Regions from separate parts of the Thalassorhabdus alkalitolerans genome, predicted to be linked through region 2. Evidence: riboswitches for the same ligand, from Rfam matches in the RefSeq annotation. Region 2 holds a riboswitch; the other holds the start of a gene.
The links. Region 2 has a riboswitch for magnesium ahead of mgtE (magnesium transporter). Riboswitches for the same ligand answer to the same signal wherever they lie in the genome.

Region 1: another riboswitch for magnesium. It lies ahead of mgtE (magnesium transporter); the one in region 2 lies ahead of mgtE (magnesium transporter).

The regions. Positions count from the first base shown of each region.
Region 1 covers NZ_JBHSOZ010000003.1:913,766-923,979, forward strand. Annotated here, with positions in the region: gene ACFPU1_RS07260 (FluC/FEX family fluoride channel) at 1-5, shown strand, start outside; gene crcB (fluoride efflux transporter CrcB) at 2-397, shown strand; gene ACFPU1_RS07270 (MBL fold metallo-hydrolase) at 538-1,356, shown strand; gene ACFPU1_RS07275 (hypothetical protein) at 1,389-1,907, opposite strand; gene mgtE (magnesium transporter) at 2,113-3,477, opposite strand; M-box (ykoK) riboswitch at 3,749-3,912, opposite strand; gene aldA (aldehyde dehydrogenase) at 4,025-5,449, opposite strand; gene ACFPU1_RS07290 (BCCT family transporter) at 5,542-7,071, opposite strand; gene ACFPU1_RS07295 (hypothetical protein) at 7,188-7,919, opposite strand; gene ACFPU1_RS07300 (P-II family nitrogen regulator) at 8,039-8,830, opposite strand; gene ACFPU1_RS07305 (DUF1538 domain-containing protein) at 8,802-9,551, opposite strand; gene ACFPU1_RS07310 (DUF1538 domain-containing protein) at 9,548-10,214, opposite strand, start outside.
Region 2 covers NZ_JBHSOZ010000005.1:336,005-346,218, reverse strand. Annotated here, with positions in the region: gene ACFPU1_RS12610 (hypothetical protein) at 244-807, opposite strand; gene ACFPU1_RS12605 (arsenic resistance protein) at 1,113-2,066, opposite strand; gene ACFPU1_RS12600 (hypothetical protein) at 2,461-2,982, shown strand; gene ACFPU1_RS12595 (DoxX family protein) at 3,090-3,467, shown strand; M-box (ykoK) riboswitch at 3,595-3,762, shown strand; gene mgtE (magnesium transporter) at 3,954-5,315, shown strand; gene ACFPU1_RS12585 (VOC family protein) at 5,852-6,286, shown strand; gene chrA (chromate efflux transporter) at 6,418-7,602, opposite strand; gene ACFPU1_RS12575 (PadR family transcriptional regulator) at 7,609-7,890, opposite strand; gene ACFPU1_RS12570 (TrkH family potassium uptake protein) at 8,173-9,501, opposite strand; gene ACFPU1_RS12565 (potassium channel family protein) at 9,504-10,169, opposite strand.

The DNA.
Region 1 (10,214 bases), on a different contig from region 2:
GATGAATATTCTCTGGGTGTTAACAGGCGGTGGATTAGGAGCCGTTGCAAGGTATCTGGCGGGCGTATGGCTTATGAGTCGTTTTCCCGAGCCTCCCTTCCCTGTAGCTATGCTCATCGTGAATCTTGTGGGTTCTCTGGGACTCGGCTTTTTCTTTGGTTTATATTTTCAGGCGATTCCCCTTGAAGCTTATGATGATTCATTGTACCTTTTCCTGGGGTTGGGCTTTTTTGGTGCTTTCACCACTTTTTCCACCTTTAGTACCGAAACAGTAACCCTTCTATACAAGAAGAAGAAAAAGCAGGCAGCTTTCTATGTACTTTTCTCTATAGGCGGGAGCATTATTTTATTTTTAGCTGGTTATCTATCATCTTTATTTATGTTAACTGCCTTTTAAAGGTTCTTTTGCATTCCAACAATCTGCTTTGACTGCCAAGTGTGTTGCCCCATATCTTTTTGGAGAGCGTCATGTTTCCTGCCACCGCTTGTATTTATAGAGCTTAAAGAAAAGTTATTATTGGAAGAAGGTCTTTTAGAATGTTTAGAAAAGTATCCACCTCTTTAAAAAAATATAAAGACATTTACTATATACAAGGCAGAGTGGAGTTGTTCGGGCAAGTTTTTCACTTTTACCTGTACGCTCCCCCCGGCTTAATGGTGGATTCAGGGCCTCCCTGCGCGTCTGAGGCAGCCTTTCAGCTTGCTCAGGCTGTCAGGCCCTCCGGCATCTTCCTAACCCATCATCATGAAGACCATTCCGGCAATATAAAGAGTCTGGCAGAAGCAACTGGAGCTTCTGTTTACATGGGTGAGCAGACAAAAGCTGAGTTGAAAAAGGGCTTTGACCTTCCCTTTTACCGTAAAGCAATGTGGGGAAATCCTCACAGCTTCTTCGATGGAGAAGCAGCTGATAAACACTTACAGATTGATTCAAAAACATTTGAAGTCATTTATACACCAGGACATTCGTTTGACCATTATGTTTTATATGATCCTGACACCACTCATCTCTATACCGGTGATTTATTTCTGGGAACTCATTTAAAATATGGAATGAAGGAAGAATCAGTTCCTGATATGATTGCGTCCCTTGAAAAAGTCCTCGCATTAAAGGTAGGCAACGTATTCTGCGGGCACGCTGGCATTGTACCTAAAGGAAGAGAAGCATTGGAAAAGAAAAAAGAGTTCTTGGAGTGGCTGCAGGAAGAAACACTTTATTACCACTATCAAGGTTTATCCTCCAAGGAGATTACCCGCCTGCTTTTTCATAAAGGCAAGACAAAATCCGTTCTTACGACAGGAGATTTTTCTCCTCGCCACCTGGTTAACTCTATATTGTCTGCTAAGCAACTATAAAAAGCCTGCTCTCTAAACGAATGAGCAGGCTTTTAATATACTTTTCTTTTATTCATTCTATAAATTGACCACTTTCCCGCTTCTATACTAAAAATAGCAATATGACTAGGAGAAGAAGACTCGCTGTGTATCATCATTTCCGAAACTGCCTCTGCAATCTGAATTTTAACCTTGGCCTCTTTTTCAAACAAATACCCTTTCAGCAGCCGCTGCTCTCGTACAAGAGGCACTGTCAAATGTTTCGTAGAAAGAGCTCTCGGAAACTCTTTATATTGTACATATCCGGCCAGGTAACCATCTTCATTTTCAATGCGAGGAAGGAGGTGGTTCGCAGCATGGATGAGCCATAAATAGTAAAGGGTATCACTAGTAAACCACAGAGGAGAAACCTTATCTCTCCAATGCTTTTTCATGATGTCTAACAGCTGGATCTCCGTGCGTTGGTCAGGAGCAAGAAGCAATGACTCAGCCACAACGTTATTGACAGCTTCCTGAACAGCAATTTTCCAACTTTCCATGCCTTCGTTTGAAAATTGATTCCTTACGAACAAAAGAATCGCCCCCTTTACTCTTACTCTCATTCTACTTGACAAAAAAACCCTTTGTAAATAAAGATTTTGAACTATTAGCCATTTTTACACAAAAACCAATAAATCTATCCAGTATCTAAGTTTTTTTGCATGTTTGGAATGAAAAAAACCGGAGATTCTCGTAAGAATTTCCGGCTCACGCTTTTCACAATTCGTAGCCATATTTTTATAAATACTGAAGAAGAGAAGTTGCTATGCTGAAGTAAATCAGCAGTCCAAGTATATCATTTACTGTTGTAATGAAAGGACCAGAAGCGATAGCAGGATCAAGCTTTAATTTATTAATAATCAATGGAACCGTTGCCCCTATAACTGTAGATATGGTTAAAGAAAGGAAAATAGAAGTTCCGACTATAAAGGCTAATAAGATGTTGCCATCATATAAAATAGGGATCAAGCCCATGAGTACGATCGCACATGCTAAACCAATCATCATCCCAGTGCCAAGCTCTCTTCGAAGGATTTTAAAAAGACCCTTCTTCTCTAAAGAACCTGTCGCAAGACCACGGACCACAACGGCTAGTGATTGAGTTCCCGTATTACCAGCTGAATCCATAATTAACGGGATAAAAGCCGATAGTATTACAATTGCTTCTAATGTTTCCTCAAACTGGCCAATCACTCCAGCAGTTATCATACCAAAAAACATCAGCAGAATAATCCAGGGTGACCTCTTTTTAGCTGCTTCGAAAGCTGTAACATTTACGTCTGTTGCCCCTCTTGAAGCAGAGAATTCCCCAAGATCTTCGGTTGCTTCTTCTTCAATAACATCAATAACATCATCAACAGTTACAATCCCCACAAGTTCATTTGTACTTGTTACCACTGGTGCTGCCAGGAAGTCATATTTCTGGATAAGGTTGGCCACCTCTTCCTGATCAGTGTTCTCATGCACTGAGACCACTCGCGTACTGATGATATTTATAATCGGTTCATCCGTTGCTGCAATAATCAGATCACGAAGAGAAACAACACCTGCCAATTTATTATACTCGTCAGTTACATATAAGTAGTAAACCGTTTCTGCATCGGGTCCTTCTCTTCGTAGTAATTCGATCACATCTGCCACTGTATCAGTAGCCTTAATAGAGATAAACTCTTTGGTCATAATGGCCCCGGCTGTACCTTCCTCATAAGCCATAAGCTCTTTAACATCCTGGGCATCCTCTTTATCCATTGCTTTTAATATAGCAGATACTTTATCCTCCTGCAGTTCACCTAGAAAATCTGCTACATCATCTGCGTACATGTTATTAAACATCTCTGCAGCATATTCTTTATCCAGCTCCAGAGCGATCTCTTTTTGATCATTTACTTCCAGCCCTTCAAAGATAGCTGCAAATTCTTCGGGGCTTAGGTATTCATAGACACGAGCTCTTTTTTCTTGATCCAGGCGGCTGAAAAGATCCACCTGATCAGCTGGATGAAGCTCTAAAAAAGCATTTCTAAATTGCTCAATGGCTTTGTTTTCCAAAATATCGAGTATATTATTCATATACTCTTCTCTAGTATGATCATTTAACTTAACCATTGCTCTCCCTCCTTCTTAAAAGAGGATAGAGTCCCTGATTCATTAATTTACTTTGTTTTTAAAAGTATCCAAAATGAGGGAATCGATCCTCGCACTGACTTAAAAGCCTTATATACTACACTGCACCTAAAACTGGAATCCGGACTGCTGTCCATAAAATTCCCTCACCTCCTAAAAATTTTTCTGAAACGTCTTCTTTGCTGAGTAAAAAAAGCGCCCTCCACAAATGGAGAGCGCTTATTAAATCAGCACAAAGATGCTCAAAACAGAACATGCTACCCATTCGTAGAGCTTTAGCACTGTACGGCATAGGGCTATGCCAGCTGCATTAAAAACCACCTTATATCGATGGTTCCTGTTGACCCATTGGCGTCTTTGGACATTTTTGGGCAGCAGCGTCTCTCCGTACAGGAGCCTCACCTAACGAGAAATATTACGTTTTTCCAACACAAACATGAATATACGCTGATTTCAGAAACCTGTCAATGCATTTTCTGCAATTTGCAAAGATTCTCTTTCGCTAGATGTCTTTTTCTTGATCATTTACTTATCGTTCGTATTCCATATACGCTACGGTAGTAATAAGAAATTCTTCTAATCCACGTTTTCCATCAGCTCCGCCTATTCCTGATTTTCTCCAGCCAGCATGAAATCCTTGCAACGCCTCAAAATTCTCCCGATTCACAAAGACTTCACCAAATTCCAATTCATTAACACCCTGCATCACTTCATGATAATTTTCTGTAAAGATAGAAGATGAAAGGCCGTATTCTGAATCATTTGCCATGACGATAGCTTCTGAAAAAGAATGATACGTCGTAATAGGAAGAACCGGACCAAAAATTTCTTCCTGCATGATATCCATTTCTTGGCCTACATTGGTTAATATCGTTGGTTCAAAGAAATAACCCTTTTCTGTGTCTGCTCTCTGTCCGCCTGCCAGCACTTTAGCACCGGCTGCTTTTGCTTTTTCCACAGCTTCCGAAACAGAATCCAGCTGATTCTTGCTTACAAGCGGCCCCATTTCGATGTCTTCCTTAACCAGGGGATTCCCGTAACGTATTTCCTTTGCTTTTGTTACAATTTTATCAATAAATTCATCTGCTACTTCTTCCTGCACATAAACTCGCTCAGCATTCGTGCACACTTGTCCGGAGTTAATAATGCGTGATTCAATTATTTTTTCTGCAGCAAGATCCAGGTCAGCATACTTACTGACGATAGCTGGAGCTTTTCCCCCAAGCTCGAGATTAACTTTTGTTACGTTCCGCGCGGCAGCCTCCATTACTTTTGAACCAGCTGGAGTACTGCCTGTTAAAGAAATCATGCTTACTTTCTTGTGTGAAGCCAGAGGAGTGCCAACAGAGGAACCGGTTCCAGTAACTAATTGAAAGATCCCTGGAGGCAGCTCTGATTCATGAATAACCTCTGAAAATTTAACAGCGGTTAACGGGGTTTGCTGACTCGGCTTAATGATAATGGAACACCCGGTTATCAAGGCAGGAGCAACCTTTCTTGCCAACACAAACATCGGGAAATTCCACGGTACGACTCCTGCAACCACTCCAATTGGTTTCTTTAACAAAATAATATTTTCATTTTGGCGGTCACTATTAATGACATCACCTTCGTATCGTCTAGCCCATCCGGCCATGTACCGGAAGTATTCAATTGTAATATCCATTTCACCGCGGGCAAGTGGCAGTGTTTTTCCTTGTTCCTTAGTGAGGAGCTGAGCAAACTCCTCTTTTCTTTCTTCAAGCCTGTCAGCAATAAAAAGTAAGTACTTCCCCCTTTCTATTGCCGGGCGTTTTCCCCACTCTCTTTGTGCCCGAGACGCCGCCTTAACAGCTTCTTCCACATCATATTCGTTTCCGTTAGGAACCCTTCCCAAAATTTCTTCAGTGGCCGGATTTTCTACATCAATATATTCATGGGTTTCACTTTCTACAAAGTTACCATTAATGTACATTTTTTCCACTTTTAGTCCCTCCAAGGAAAGCAATCTGTAGTGTTATTTCCCCAGGACCAGGAAAAGAAAACGGGGAACAAACAGAGAAGTTCTTATTCTTCTTCCTTTTTCACACCAATAGGCTCTTGTTGATAACCCTCTTTCAAAGATCGATGGATAGCGAAAACCATTACTAACAAAATCACAGTAAAGGGAAGAGCGATGGTAATTGCAATTGCTTGTAACCCTTCAATGCCTCCACTTAGCAGTAAGGCTGCAGCGATCGCTGAAATCAATAATCCCCACACGACAAGAATTGTGTTTGCCGGTTCCAGATTTCCACGTGAAGAAAATACACCAAGTACATAGGTTGCTGAATTTGCAGAGGTAATAAAAAAGATTGTAATTAATATCAATGCAGCAACACTTAACAGAAAACCTAGAGGCAATGTTTCCAGGACAATAAACAGTCCTGCTTCCGGCTCCTCACTGATAAGCTGAGATAAACCCGCACCCATGGTAATGTCAAGGTGAAGTCCTGTTCCTCCAAAAGCTACAAACCACAGAGCAGAGACTGCTGTAGGTACTAATAATACCCCGAATATGAATTCCTGAACTGTCCTTCCTTTTGACACTCTAGCTATAAACGTACCAACAAAAGGACTCCAGGAAATAAGCCAAGCCCAATAGAAAAAAGTCCATTCGCCTACCCACTCATTGTCTGTGTAAGGGGTGGTAAAAAAGGACAAAGAAACAAAGTTACTTATATACGAACCGACTGTCATTGTAAAATGTTCCATAATAAATAGAGTGGGACCTACAATAATTACGGTCACCATTAAAATGCCGGCAAGGGTGAGATTTCCTATACTCAGGTATTTCATTCCTTTATTGATGCCGGTAAGTACAGATGTTAAAAACACAAGGGTAATGATGGCAATGATACTCATTTGCAGAAAGTTGTCATTCTCCAGCCCTATAACCTGAGACAGGCCTCCTCCCACCTGCATTGTACTCAGACCAAGAGAGGTAGCAATCCCTATTACTGTACTTACTACCGCAATAATATCTATCCATTTTCCGATAGGTCCTTTTACTTTCTCCCCTAGAATAGGATAGAAGGCTGAACTAATTAAGCCAGGGAGGTTTTTTCTAAACTTGGCAATAGCCAGTGCCAGTGCCACTGTTGCGTAAATAGACCAAGGGTGAATCCCCCAATGAAACACCCCATAAAGAAGACCCGTCTCGGCAGCATGCTGTGTCCCCGGCTCCACTCCTTCAGGAGGATTTACAAAATGAGACATTGGTTCAGCCACACCCCAAAACACAAGACCCACACCCATACCAGCTGCAAATAACATTCCGATCCATGTATAGTAAGAATACTCAGGCTCATCGTCTTTTTTTCCAAGCTTAACATAACGATAGGGGCCGAGCCCTAGATAAAAACAGAAAAAAACGAGTACAGCGGTTGCCATTACGTAAAACCATCCAAATGTATCTATCACTACTTCCAAAGCGGAAGCCATGTTCATCTCCATATGCTCAGGCCAAATAAATCCCCACAAGGTGATAAGGGTCACAACTGCAGCAGAAACAATGAAGACCATGCCTGTTAAATTCCCATCTGACTTTTTACCCACCTTACGCTGCCTCCTTTTCAAGTGTTCTCTTTCTTAACTAACCTTCAACACGTCCAGACAAACATTATAAAGAAGCTTCTCATTACGAGAAGCTCCCTCCAATAAAACAGTGACATCTACCATTCAAAGAAAAATTTAATTCCCATAACAAACAGTGTGTACGACATAGCCCCAAGGGCAAACGTTGGAAAATGAGCGTTTCTTTCCGATGGAAGCTCATTCTTCAGGACGTTTAATATAATTGCCCCAGATACAAAAGCAAAGATGATAGAAAGAACAAAAGAAGAAAGAGTTACCATCATACCCATGATCCATCCTGCTATAATGCCTCCAGCCAGAACAAAACGCCCTGTCCGATTATAACGCTCCTTATCTTCTCGCCATAAATCATGTGCGATGGCCATAAAATGAAGACCAATCGCTGTAGAATAGAAGACAGCTTGAATGCCTTCCACCTCAGTGGCAATAACGATATAGGCAATCATAAAATTATAGATAGAAAAGAATATGACCTGTACCCAGAAAAAGGAACCTGACTTCCCTTTTTCACCCTGCTTCTCATTACGGGCATCCACAGCTTTTTGCATGCCGTAAAACATTAAAAGGCCCAATAAACCAAAGAAATAGAGCTCCGACTCCATGACAAATTCTTCAGTGGTCTGGGCGCCAAAATCCTGCTGTTCCTCGTGCAAAGCAGGCAGAATATAAACAAATACATAGGCGCAAGCAACACCTCCGGAAAACGAAAGCCACTTTAACTGCCTGACCCTGGCAACAGGCAATATATTATTTGCTAAAAGGTGAATCGTGATAAACACCAGTCCTGTAATAATCGCATCAATAGCCATGGCTGCTTCCCCCTGAAAACATGTCTGCCAAAAGGCTTGCTCTTTTTCTTCTTCCTGTGAAGAGAAAACCTTAAACCTTATTTCGACCTTTGTCAGAGGATGGGATTATTTAGGATGTATTATTTAGTGTTTTTCTTTGCTTTCATCTTCTTATCTGATTTAAATTTTTCATTAACCATCTTATTCAGAATGTGATTAATACCTACGGTCTTGTCCACTCCCAGGACAAAGGCAATTCCCTTTCCCGGTTTATCAAGTTCTGCTTTTTCTGTAATTGCCGTAAGAACCTGCTCAGTCTTGTTCCGGTCGATCAGTGTTAAGATGACTTCTTTTTCTGGTTCGATTGGGATTGAAAAGAGCTTTGCTTTTTCATGAATACCTGTTCCCCTGCCGTTTAAGATGGTCCCGCCTTCTGCGCCTGCCTCCCAGGAAGCATCTACTACTTTTTCTGATTGCCCCTTATTAACAATACTGACAATCAGATCGTAATGAATAGAGCTTTCTAAATACTCTTTTCCAGTATCTTCATTCACTATCCTCTCTCCCTCCCTTTCCGGATTCTTTTGTCCATCCTGAAGCTTATCCATCAAATGGACAATACCGCCTATGCCCTTTGTTGGAAGAACAAAGCTAATTCCATATCCAGGGCGATCCAGTTTTCCTGCAGGCACAATCCTGTTTAATGTTTCTTCTTCCTTCTCGTCTTCTATCAGTATAAGGACGACCTCTTTCTCAGGTTCATTAGTAATGCCCAGAATATTATTCTTTTCATGGATACCGGTTCCTCTTGCAAATAATATGGTCGCACCCTCAGCTCCCGCTTCCTTGGCAGCCTTTACTACTTTTCTTGCATAACCTTTTTTCAGAATCGAAACGACTAATTTATGCCTCAGATTTAATGTCATCTTCATTTTTCTTCTCCTCACGTCCATAAAGTAGGCCTAATGTTAAAACAGCTAAAATTGGAGCAAGGGCTACCATCGCAATCATACCAAATCCATCCAGCAAAGGATCTCTCCCTTCCACTGTCCCGGCGATTCCTACGGCCATCGCGAGAATAAATGTTACTGTCATTGGACCAGTGGCCACCCCGCCAGAATCAAATGCGACAGATGTAAAAGTTCTTGAGGAAAACCTCATCATAACCAGAGCAGCCAGGTAGCCAGGAATAATAAAATACCACAAGGGTATTCCAACCAGAATTCTAACCATGGACAGGGCAATTGATATACCTACTCCAATTGACAAAGTAAACAATAACACTCTTTGGGAAATGTACCCGCCTGATACCTTTTCTACTTCGTGGTTTAGAATTCGTACGGCAGGCTCAGCAAAGGTAGCCACAAAACCCAGTACAAACCCGACTGGAATCAATATCCACCTGTTTGGCAGCTCGCCGAGAATTGCCCCCATGGCTTCCCCAGCCGGCAAAAACCCTATATGAACACCCTGAAGGAAAAAAGCAAGCCCAAAGAACGTTAAAATAATACCTACACCGATATTAAGAAGCCTTTTCAAAGGAAGTTTCAGATAAATAAGCTGAAATAAAGCAAAAAATACGACAAGGGGGATTAATGCAAAAAAGACCTCAACTAACACATGGGAAAATCCATAAAATAAATTCTCAATCATCCACCAAACACCCCTAATAGCAAAACAGCAATAATCGGCCCGATAGATGCAAGGGCAACAAGTCCAAAACCATCGCTGGAAGCCGATTTTCCCCGGAGAACCGAAGCAACCCCTATTCCTAAAGCTAAAATAAACGGCACAGTCATTGGGCCGGTGGTAACTCCCCCAGCGTCAAAAGAAATCGGAACAAAATGAGCAGGCGTGAAAGCAGCCAGTAAAAAGACAAGGCCATATCCTGCTGCAAGGAGGTAAGTAATTTTTATATTTAATATAATTCTGGCCATTGCCAAAGCGACAAAAACCCCTACTCCGGCTGCAACAGAATAAATAAGAAGGCTTCGAGAGACCTCTCCGCCGGAAACCAAATCGACTTGTAAGGCCAGCACCCTAACATCAGGCTCTGCCAAGGTAACCACAAAGCCTAATAAAAAACCGAAAAAGATAATTAAACTGATCTTTTTTGTCTTAGGCAGTGCGGCCCCTATCATTTCTCCTACAGGAAGCAGTCCTACGTGAACTCCCAGAAGAAATAAAATAAGACCAACACTTACCATCACAACCCCTGCCAAAAATTGAAAAAATATTTCAGCAGGCATCCATAAAAGTGAAAACTGAAGGATAATGACAACAAAAGTAATAGGAAGAACAGCTAACACTACTTCC
Region 2 (10,214 bases):
TAGTTTAGCAATTCAATAAAATATATGTTGCCCATGGATAAACGGGGTTATATTTGCTAATTCAGTTTAAGTTACATTTCATAATAAGGATTGTCCAAGTACCTAAAAAAAAAGGTTTTGTGCTGGCATAAAGAGAGATAATAGTAAATATAAAAAGCTGGTCTATCTACTTTGTAGATAAGACCAGCTTTTTTTGAGGCAGGTATTGTTTTTTCTGTTATCTCATGTGCCAGAGCCAATTAATTAAGGAGTATACGGGTAATGAGAGCCGTGAAGGACAATTTTCAGGTCGCCATCATTATTTCTTGTATGAGCGAAATTATATTCTACTTCAACAGGTTCTCCTCCATCAGCTGGTGTAAAATAATACACACCCATACTTAGAGCTGTATTTCCTTCAATTATAACTCCTTCATTTTCCCACTGTACATCTGTCCAAGGTGCAATAGCAAAACCATCATCCTCTGGATACGCTTCATTTCCTCCTATGAAATAAGACAACGCTCCTTCAAAGGTGTCGCGGAAACGTTCCTCACTAGCTAAAGTTGGTTTGAAAAGGACATCGCCGGTATCATAACCATAGAAACGTTCGATATGCTCAGAAGCAGCGGCTTCATAGTCTTCACCCTCGCTGTATACTTCTCCGATATGAACAATTCCTTCTCCCCAGCTTTCCTGAAATTCCAAAACTTCCTCCTCAGTGATCTCCTGTACTACTTCTTCCTCCGCTGATTCACCCTCTACTGGTTCAGTAGAAGAATCTGTTGAACATGCAGCTAACATTGCAGCGAAAGATACTGCTCCCACTACGCTTCCAATTCTTTTTAATTTGATAATAATAATAACTCCTCTTCTACATTATGTATCTATTTTTTCCTACAAATGGGATTATAATTCCTTTATAGTGAATTGTCAATATAATCGTCAGTGCATATAGATACAGGAGAAAGTGGTAAGGATACCGTCTTTACGGATGGTTGGAAAAGAGTGCTCCGGAATATTTATGCACAAAAAACCCACGTGAGAGGAAGGGCTTTCCTTATAGATAACTAGATGAAGGTTTGATTTTACTAAAATAACCTATTTACAGACATTATTCCTTTCGAGGTTTTTTAAGTATTTCTCTTTCGAGAAGTGAATAGTAACAGCTGGGTAATGAGAGCCAAAATAGGCAGTTCCAATAACGGTCCTATTACTAATGTTAAAGCGATTAAGGGTTGATCTGGAAAGGCGGTCATAGCAATTGCTAAAGCAATTGGCGAATTTCTTGCTAGAGTAGTTAAGCATAAACTTGCTCTGTCGGAGTTTGAAAACCTCATTACCTTTCCAATTCTTTGACCGACAAAGAAATTTACTATGAAAAATAATAGAATAGGAATAATAATTTTCCACATTACATCTAAATTATCAAGAAGTAATTGTCCTTGTGAAGCAAACATAGCAACGATTGCAAGGCTTAGAAAAATGATAGGTAACACGCTGAGAGTGGATATAAGGTTATCCCTTACCTGTTGCCTGTTTCTCAAGAACATCTTTGTTAGAAGAGACAAAATTAGTGGCATGAATAAAACAACCAAGATGCTTTCAATGAGATAAGAAAGTTCTATAACCCCTGTTGTTCCTCCAAATATAAGAAGATAAACAGGAAGCAAAATGACTTGGAGAATTAAGTTTAGAGGCAAGATGGCCGTTGATAACGCAACATTTCCTTTTGCCACCCCTGTAAAGATCAAGTACCAGTCAGTGCATGGTGTAACCATAAGCATAATAAATCCAAGAAATAATGCTGGGTTATCACCTAAAAATACCATTGCCAGAAGCCATGCCAGGATGGGGGTCCAGACAAAGTTTATAATCACTGAAGTATATGTAAACCTAATGTCTTTAAAAGCTTTTTTTAATTCTTCCATAGGAATTTGTAAAAAAGTAATATAAAGCATGGCTACTAGTAAAGGAACAATAAAGCTTTCCGCATTAGCTCTTATTAACTCTGTTTGTCCTATACCTATTCCAATCAATACTGCTAAGAAAATAATAAAAGTATATAGTTTTTCTAATAAGTTCATTGGGTATCACAGCCTGCTAAAGAATAATTTTTGAATGACGTAATTTTATCATAGTTTAACTGTACACTACGTTTTCCTTATTCTACTAACGGCATGTTTTAGTTTGTAGCAGAACTGAAAAAGTTTAATTCGAAGGGACCACTAAACTTTATTAAGTATGGACACAAACTTCCCTTAACTCCCGGAAAAGAATTTTTCACATTCTATTGAAGAACAGAGCTTGTTTTATTTATGTGATTGAGAGAAAACTTATTTATGGTGGGAAAGTAACTCTCCTGGAAGCCGGGGAAGCGAGAAATAAAAAGGAAAATACAAAAATTCCAAATTGATATTCTCATAAGAATACATCGTCTCTTTTTCATTGGTAAATCCTGAGAAGAGAGGTGATGATAACATGGCAGTTAACATAATAATTGGTTTTCTACTTCCTTGGGTGTTTGGTAGTTACCTTTATAACAAAGACAAATACCTGATGGTAACAACCATCCCCTTATGTGTATTGATTGCTTTTGTGATCAACACAAAAGGAACTCGGTACTGGCTCTTAAAGCCACGAATTAAAGAAAAACAGTATCGTACGATTTATCCGTTGAACCTTGGTTATTTTCCAGTAGTGGCCAGTTTCATGATATATTGCGCGCAAAAAAGGGCATGGCCTAGGATGATATGGATCACATTGTTTACACTTTTGTCTGCGACGGCAGAAATAGCTGCTCTTATGGCAGGGAAACTCCTGTATAAAAACGGCTGGAATATTTATAAAACCCTGCTTACTTATTTTCTTCCCTATTGCTTTGTAGTTATCTATTATGACTTTGTAAAAATGCTTCGAGTGATTACACAACATTCTCAACAGAAAAAGAAGAATGTTAGAGAGTGTGAGGGAAATACAGGAAGTAAAGGTGCATATGTTTAAAGCAATAAAAAGTATTAAGGAATATGTCACAAATTTTTCAATGAAACACCTCCCTTTATAGCTGTCTTGTTTATTAGAATAGGACGTAGAGAAATGGGGGACCAAAAATGAAAAAACTGATTGAACAAGGGACGGAATGGATCCTTTTTTTGCTGCGTATATTGCTTGGGGGATTTATAGCTCTTCATGGAATAATTAAAGTGACCGATATTTCCCAGGCCAATCAAACCTTTGAAGAAGCAGGCATTCCTGTGTTTTTAGGAAACTTGACCGGAATTATTGAAATTATTGTAGGGGCGACTTTAATAGTAGGTCTTTTAGTAAAATCGTCAGCGATCGTTGTAGCTCTTTTGCTTATAATCTCCATTCTGTTAGCGCCGTATCAGGAGGGAATGATCAGCTATTATGAATTACTGTTGCCGGCTCTGCTTTTAGCTGTTTTATTAAGTGTAAGAGGAAGTAGGAAATTGAATCTGGTTACCTGAAACGTTTATTTATTCGAAACGAATAGGAAAAAATAATTAAAAGAATCAGTTATTCAAAATACAGGTTGACATCATTTTGTCTTTTTTATTACACTGCATATGACACATAAGGTATTTCCAAAAACAAAATAAACCTCGTTAGGTGAGGCTCCTGTGCTGGAGATATGCTGCTGCCCAAAAACGTCCAAAGACGCCAATGGGTCAACTGGAACGGTCGACATAAGGCCCTTTCTAATGCAGCTGGATGATAATCCTATGCCGCACAGTGCTAAAGCTCTACGAATGGAGGGTCTGATTATGTTGTATCGTGCGCACTTAGCGTCCTCTTTTTGTGGAGGACGTTTTTTTATTCTAAAAAAAGGAGGTTAGAAATGAAAGAAAGTGATAGTTTAGAGGCCGAGTCGGGAAGGAACAATAAAAATACAAAGTACTTTTTTCATTTCGTTGAGTGGTCAGGGGAGTGAAAAAAGCGTTAGGGGGCATGGCATGAAAAAGCTGGATTCACGTTCTCGTCAAGAATACGCAGAACATGTGATTGACTTGTTACAAAAAGAAGATGAAGCTCAATTTCGGGATCAATTTTTGGAGCTTCATCCAACAGACCAGTTAAGTATCTTTCACACATTAAATCAGACAGAAAGAAAACGGCTATATGCTTATCTACAACCTCAAGAATTTGCGGAAATATTTCAAGGGATGGAGTTTCTTGAACAGGAATGGGTGAGCCGCGAATTAAATGACAATTATATCGCTGATATGCTAAACGACATGTATTCAGATGATGTTGCCGACTTTCTTGGAGAACTGCCTGAAGAAAAGCGCTCATCAATCTTAACTGCAATGGATAAGGAAGAAGCAGCTGACGCCAAAGAGCTCCTTTCTTACCCTGAAGAAACCGCTGGAGCTATAATGACCAAAGAGTTTCTTGCGGTAAAAGCCGATAATCGAGTGAGCGACGTTATTGAGTTTTTACGAAAGGAAGGGCCAGATGCAGAGACGGTATACTATTTATATGTTACCAATCAGGAAGATCAGCTGGTTGGCGTAGTGTCTTTGCGGGACCTTATTGTCTCTCCTACAGAGGAAAAAGTGGAGAATATTATGGGGACAAGGGTGGTTTCAACGAAAGTCACCACTGACCAGGAGGAAGTAGCATCGCTCATTCAAAGGTACGACTTGCTTGCAGCTCCTGTTGTAACTGACGATGGTGCCCTGGTTGGTATTGTGACAGTCGATGATGTGATCGACATTATCGAGGAAGAAGTCACAGAAGACATCGGTGAAATCTCCGCCACGAGAGGAGCAACTGACGTTAACCTCTCTGCTTTTCAAGCAGCAAAAAAAAGGGCACCCTGGATTATTTTGTTGATGTTTTTTGGGATGATTACAGCTGGTGTGATTGATCAGTTTGAAGGAACGTTAGAAGAGATTGTTATTCTGGCAGCATTTATTCCACTCATTATGGACTCTGCTGGAAACACGGGAACACAGTCACTTGCTGTTGTTGTTCGAAGCCTTGCTACAGGATCCTTTGAAAAGAAAGGACTATGGCAGACCATCCGAAGAGAATTTTCTACGGGAGTATTAATAGGTTTATCGTGTGCTATTGTCCTTGTCGGGTTGATTACCATACTGTACGGGAATTTGGTTTTAGCGGGTGTCGTAGCCGTATCCATCTTTTTATCTTTAAGTATTGCTACCGTCACTGGAGCTTTGTTTCCCCTTATTATTAACAAACTGAAATTAGACCCTGCCATTGCCTCAGGACCTTTTGTTACCACGGTGAACGATATTCTAGGCTTGCTTATTTACTTTACCATTGCAACTTCTTTACTCATGTATTTGTAAAGCAGAAGGAGCGGGACATAGATATGGTGCATGTCTATGTCCCTTTTTTTAAAAGGAAAGGGAAGATTTTTCTTTTTGATGGTATACTCACCATCACACTGACTACAATTCTAATCATCTGTCTAATAAGTATACTATTTACCCTGATTGTGCTTGCGTTTGTGGTTTATGTACGGTCGTTACGTAGAAAAAAGGGTAAAAAACCAAGACACAAGATGGAAATATAAAAATGAGAATGATATTGAAAACGAAAAAACTGACTCAAAGAAACATCGTTATTGAGTCAGTTTTTTAATGGTTTTTCCTTTTGCAATTCTAATCCTTCAATATGTATTACGTTTTTGATGAAAAGGAAAAAGAAAACGAAAGTTTGGAGAGAGACTTGAGGACGAACCTGGCTAACATTTTCTTCTCCTGCTTGGATCGAACTTGTTCTCCCTATGACTAACACCGTAAAAATTACATTGAATGTGGAACTTTAGTTTAAAAATGGGGAAAATGGTAGTGGAAGAATTCATAAAAGGAGCGTGTTTATGATGGTTGGTGTAGAAATTAATATGGTTGTCAAAGACAGCTTAAAAGCATTGGAGTTATACGAAAGTATATTTGACGTCAAGCGGGTGGAGGTTTCAAACTTCCCTCGTGGTGAAAATGAGGCCGTTTTTATCCTATACGACGTTCAATTCCATATGTTAGATGAAAACCCAGAATTCCATTTGATCGCACCCACACCTGACGATCCTAAAACTAGTTGGGTGAATGTGACTGTTCCAGACATTAAGGAAACCTATGCAAAGGCGATGGATTTAGGGTGTACAGAGGTGCAGCCCGTGACTGAGGTTTCTGGCTACGGGGTATCGAACGCCATATTCATGGACACTTTTGGTTATATTTGGATGCTGCACCAAGTACATAAAGAGGTCAGTCATGAAGAACGTCTACGGCTTTGGGAGGAAAAAAGGGAGAAGTAACAATGTCTGTACTAGTATAAATGACAAAGCAAAGTGGTTTTCAAATTGTTTTTTGGAAATAGTGGGCAGCGGTAGTTCCAAAAGAAAGGGAATCTACTAAAGAGGAGGTTCCCTTTCTTTACAACTTTTTATTAAAACATTAACTGAATCATTGTACCTCCTGCTGCTCCTATGATCACAATCATCCAGGCCGGAAGCTTCCAGAAGACAAGCAGGCCAAATAAACCAATGGCTAAGGCAAAGTCCACAGAGGATTGAATGGCGGTAGTAAAGATAGGATGGTATAAAGCTGCTGCAAGAATACCGACAACAGCTGCATTGACCCCGTACAACGCCCCTTGAATTCTTCGATTCTGCCTCAAGACATTCCAGAAGGGAAGCGTCCCAAGAATGAGTAAGAAGGCGGGCAGGAAAATGCCGGCTGTTGCCACCATTGCCCCCATCCAGCCATCAGATATTGCACCTAAATAGGAAGCAAAGGTAAACAGGGGTCCAGGTACTGCCTGGGCAGCCCCATACCCTGCTAAGAACGCTTCTTCGCCTACTAATCCTGCAGGCACTACCTCTCTTTCAAGAAGGGGGAGTACAACGTGGCCTCCGCCAAATACAAGAGCCCCGGCTCTGTAAAAGCTGTCAAATAAGACAAGCCACTGAAAGGAAAATATTTGACGAAGGATAGGCAAAAGGATGAGTAATCCAAAAAACAATCCTAAACAAATGGACGCAAAACGGTATGTAAGTGGAATAGGCATGTCTTCAACATATTTTTTCTCTGTTCCTCGGTATAGCCATAAACCGATGACAGCAGCTAACAAAATTAGAGCAACTTGACTGTATACGGTTTGCCAGAGGAGGACAAGGATGAGCGTACCTATAGCAATGGTTGCTCTTTCTCGGTCGGGAGCCAGCTTCTGCCCCATCCCTAATATGGCGTGAGCGACCACCGCAACAGCAACGATCTTCAGGCCATTAATCCAGCCGGCATTTCCTATATCAAACCCTTGCAACAGAAAGGCAAAGAGGACAAGGGCAATAACTGAGGGAAGAGTGAAGCCAAGAAAGGATACAATTCCACCAGCCAAGCCCCCACGCATTACCCCAATCCCGATTCCAACCTGGCTGCTGGCAGGACCTGGGATAAATTGGGAAAGTGCAACTAAGTCAGCGTAGGCTTTCTCGTCAAACCATTTTCTTCGCTTGACATATTCATCATGAAAATAGCCCAAGTGTGCAATAGGACCGCCAAAGGAAGTGAAGCCTAACCTGGTGGAGACTCCTAAAATTTCCAGCAGTGTTCCTCGTTTTTGTTTCTCCATCTTAATTCACTCCTTGTTTTCATAGAGGACTTCTTCTGCCAGCTCTCTGATTTGTCTCCAGGCTCTCAATAAATTGTTACCACTTTCTGTGGTGGTGTAGTACATTCGAATCCTTCCGCAGACCACCTTTTCTTCAAGCTGGTGAAGTGTAGGATAGATCGTCCTGGAACTCATATCATAACCATGGTTTTTCAGTTCTTCGATCATGTAAGAACCATATATGGGCTCTTTTGAAGCATGATATAACCTATGAATCTTAATGGTTCCTAGGAAAAAATCTCTTAGCATTTTATCTCCTTACTAATCAATTACCGATATCGTTTATTGATATTGTAACAAAAAACAAAAAATCTCTACGGTTAAGATTTTGTAAAGAATGAAAAAGGAATCAATTTTGTAATTTAATCGAGGACTTGGATTCCCATGTCTTACTATGAAGAACAATAGAATAATTTAATCAATAGTATATGACCGCGCAGTATGTGAATTTAAAAAAAGGACCCACGTATAGGTGTGGGGCCTTATTAATTAGCTTATATAGAGTGGATAAACCTATTACCTTTTCATGTTTTATCCTGTAAAGATGTCCCCCTTTGGATAACGTACATTGCTTTTAAACTCTTTGGCTAAAGCGAAAGCCAAGGTTACTGGCCCAATTCTTCCAACAAACATTAACACCATAATGATCTGCTTACCTAAAGCCGATAGCTCATCGGTGAGTCCCATCGATAAGCCTACCGTTCCAAAGGCAGAAAAGGATTCAAACACAATCATCATAAAGGGAGATTGTTCCGTAATTGATAAAAGAAAAATCCCTCCAAATACTGCCATTAAGCTGATTACCACAATCGCAAGTGATCGTGTCACAATATGAGGAGGAATCGTTCGTGAAAAGACCACAGAATCGTTTTTTCCTCTAAGATATGTGATTACTGCCAGCACAATAACGAGGAAGGTAGTAAGTTTGATTCCACTGCCTGTAGAAGCACTCCCTGCCCCAATAAACATTAATAGCAAAAGAAAGACAATAGTAGCCGGCTCCATGCTGCCAATATCCAGGGTGTTGAATCCAGCCGTTCTTGGAGTGACCGCTTGAAAATAGGCGGCCCACAGCTTCTCACCCATTGTTAACATTCCAAGCGTTTCAGGGTTCACGTATTCCAGCACAAAAATAAGGAACATTGCAAAAATATTGACTATGAGCGTTCCCACCAACATTATTTTAGAGTGCAGGGATAAGTGTCGAAAATTCCTTGTGTAAAATAAGTCATATAACACAGTAAACCCTATGCCTCCTGTAATAAAAAGAAAAGTGATCACAAGGTTAACCGTGGGATCTCCTACGTAGGAGGATAAACTGTCTGACCAAAGGGAAAACCCTGCATTATTAAACGCTGAAACCGCATGGAAGAGACTTGTAAATAATCCAAAGCCCCAGCCGTATTCAGGAACCCAGCGTATGGCTAGTATAAGCGTGGCAATAAGTTCCATGGCTAAGGCAAAAAGAAATAATACTTTGACCAAACGAACCATGCCGCCAACAGAGGTTTGGTTAAATGACTGCTGAATAAGAATTCTTTCCTTCAACCCGATTTTCTTCCCTAACACCAGAATAATCATAATCGTGAAAGTCATTAATCCTAATCCTCCAACTTTGATGAGGATCATAATCACGACCTGCCCAAACATCGTAAAATCTGTACCCGTATCAAGAACCACCAGCCCGGTTACCGTTGTAGCTGATGTGGCTGTAAACATTGCGTCAAGCAGACTTATTGGTTGTGTGGTTGCAATCGGAAGAAGGAGGAGTAATGTACCGACGAAAATCGCAGCAAGAAATGAAAGGGCCAATGTCTGAGGAGGAGACATATTGATGACTTTGAAATGAAAGCTGTTCATCGTTACAACCCCTCATTCTCAAACCGTCTAACATCGTTTTTATGTCCAATGACTACAATCATATCCTCTTTTTTTATTAGGTCATCAGGCATTGGCGAGACGTTGACATCCTCCCCCCGCTTGATTGCAAGAATCGTTACCCCGTATTTAGCACGAACATCTAGATCTATTAAGCTTTTATTATGAACCTTTGACGTGGCCAGCAATTCCACAATACTGTATTCATCAGAAAGATCAATATGATCAATGACTTTTTCCGAAGCCATGTTTTGCGCAATCCGAATGCCCATGTCATATTCAGGATGAACAATTTGATCGGCTCCTATTTTTTCCAACACCTTTTGATGGTAATGGTTTTGAGCCTTTACCCAAACTTTAGGAATATCTAAATCTTTTAATACTAACGTAGTGAGAATACTTGCCTGAATGTTATCACCAATCGCCACAACCACGTGTTCAAAATTTCCAATTCCTAAAGACTTTAAGGCTTTTTCATCTGTTCCATCTGCTTGCACTGCATGAGTAGCAAGAGTCACATACTCGTTAACCTTCTCTTCATCATTATCGACAGCCAAAACATCATGCCCCATGCTGTATAGTTCTCTGCAAATACTCCCTCCAAAACGACCTAATCCAATAACTGCGAATTGCTTTTTCATTCTTTTCAACTTTTTCCACTCCTTTGCATTAAAAAAAACCATTACAAAGAAATG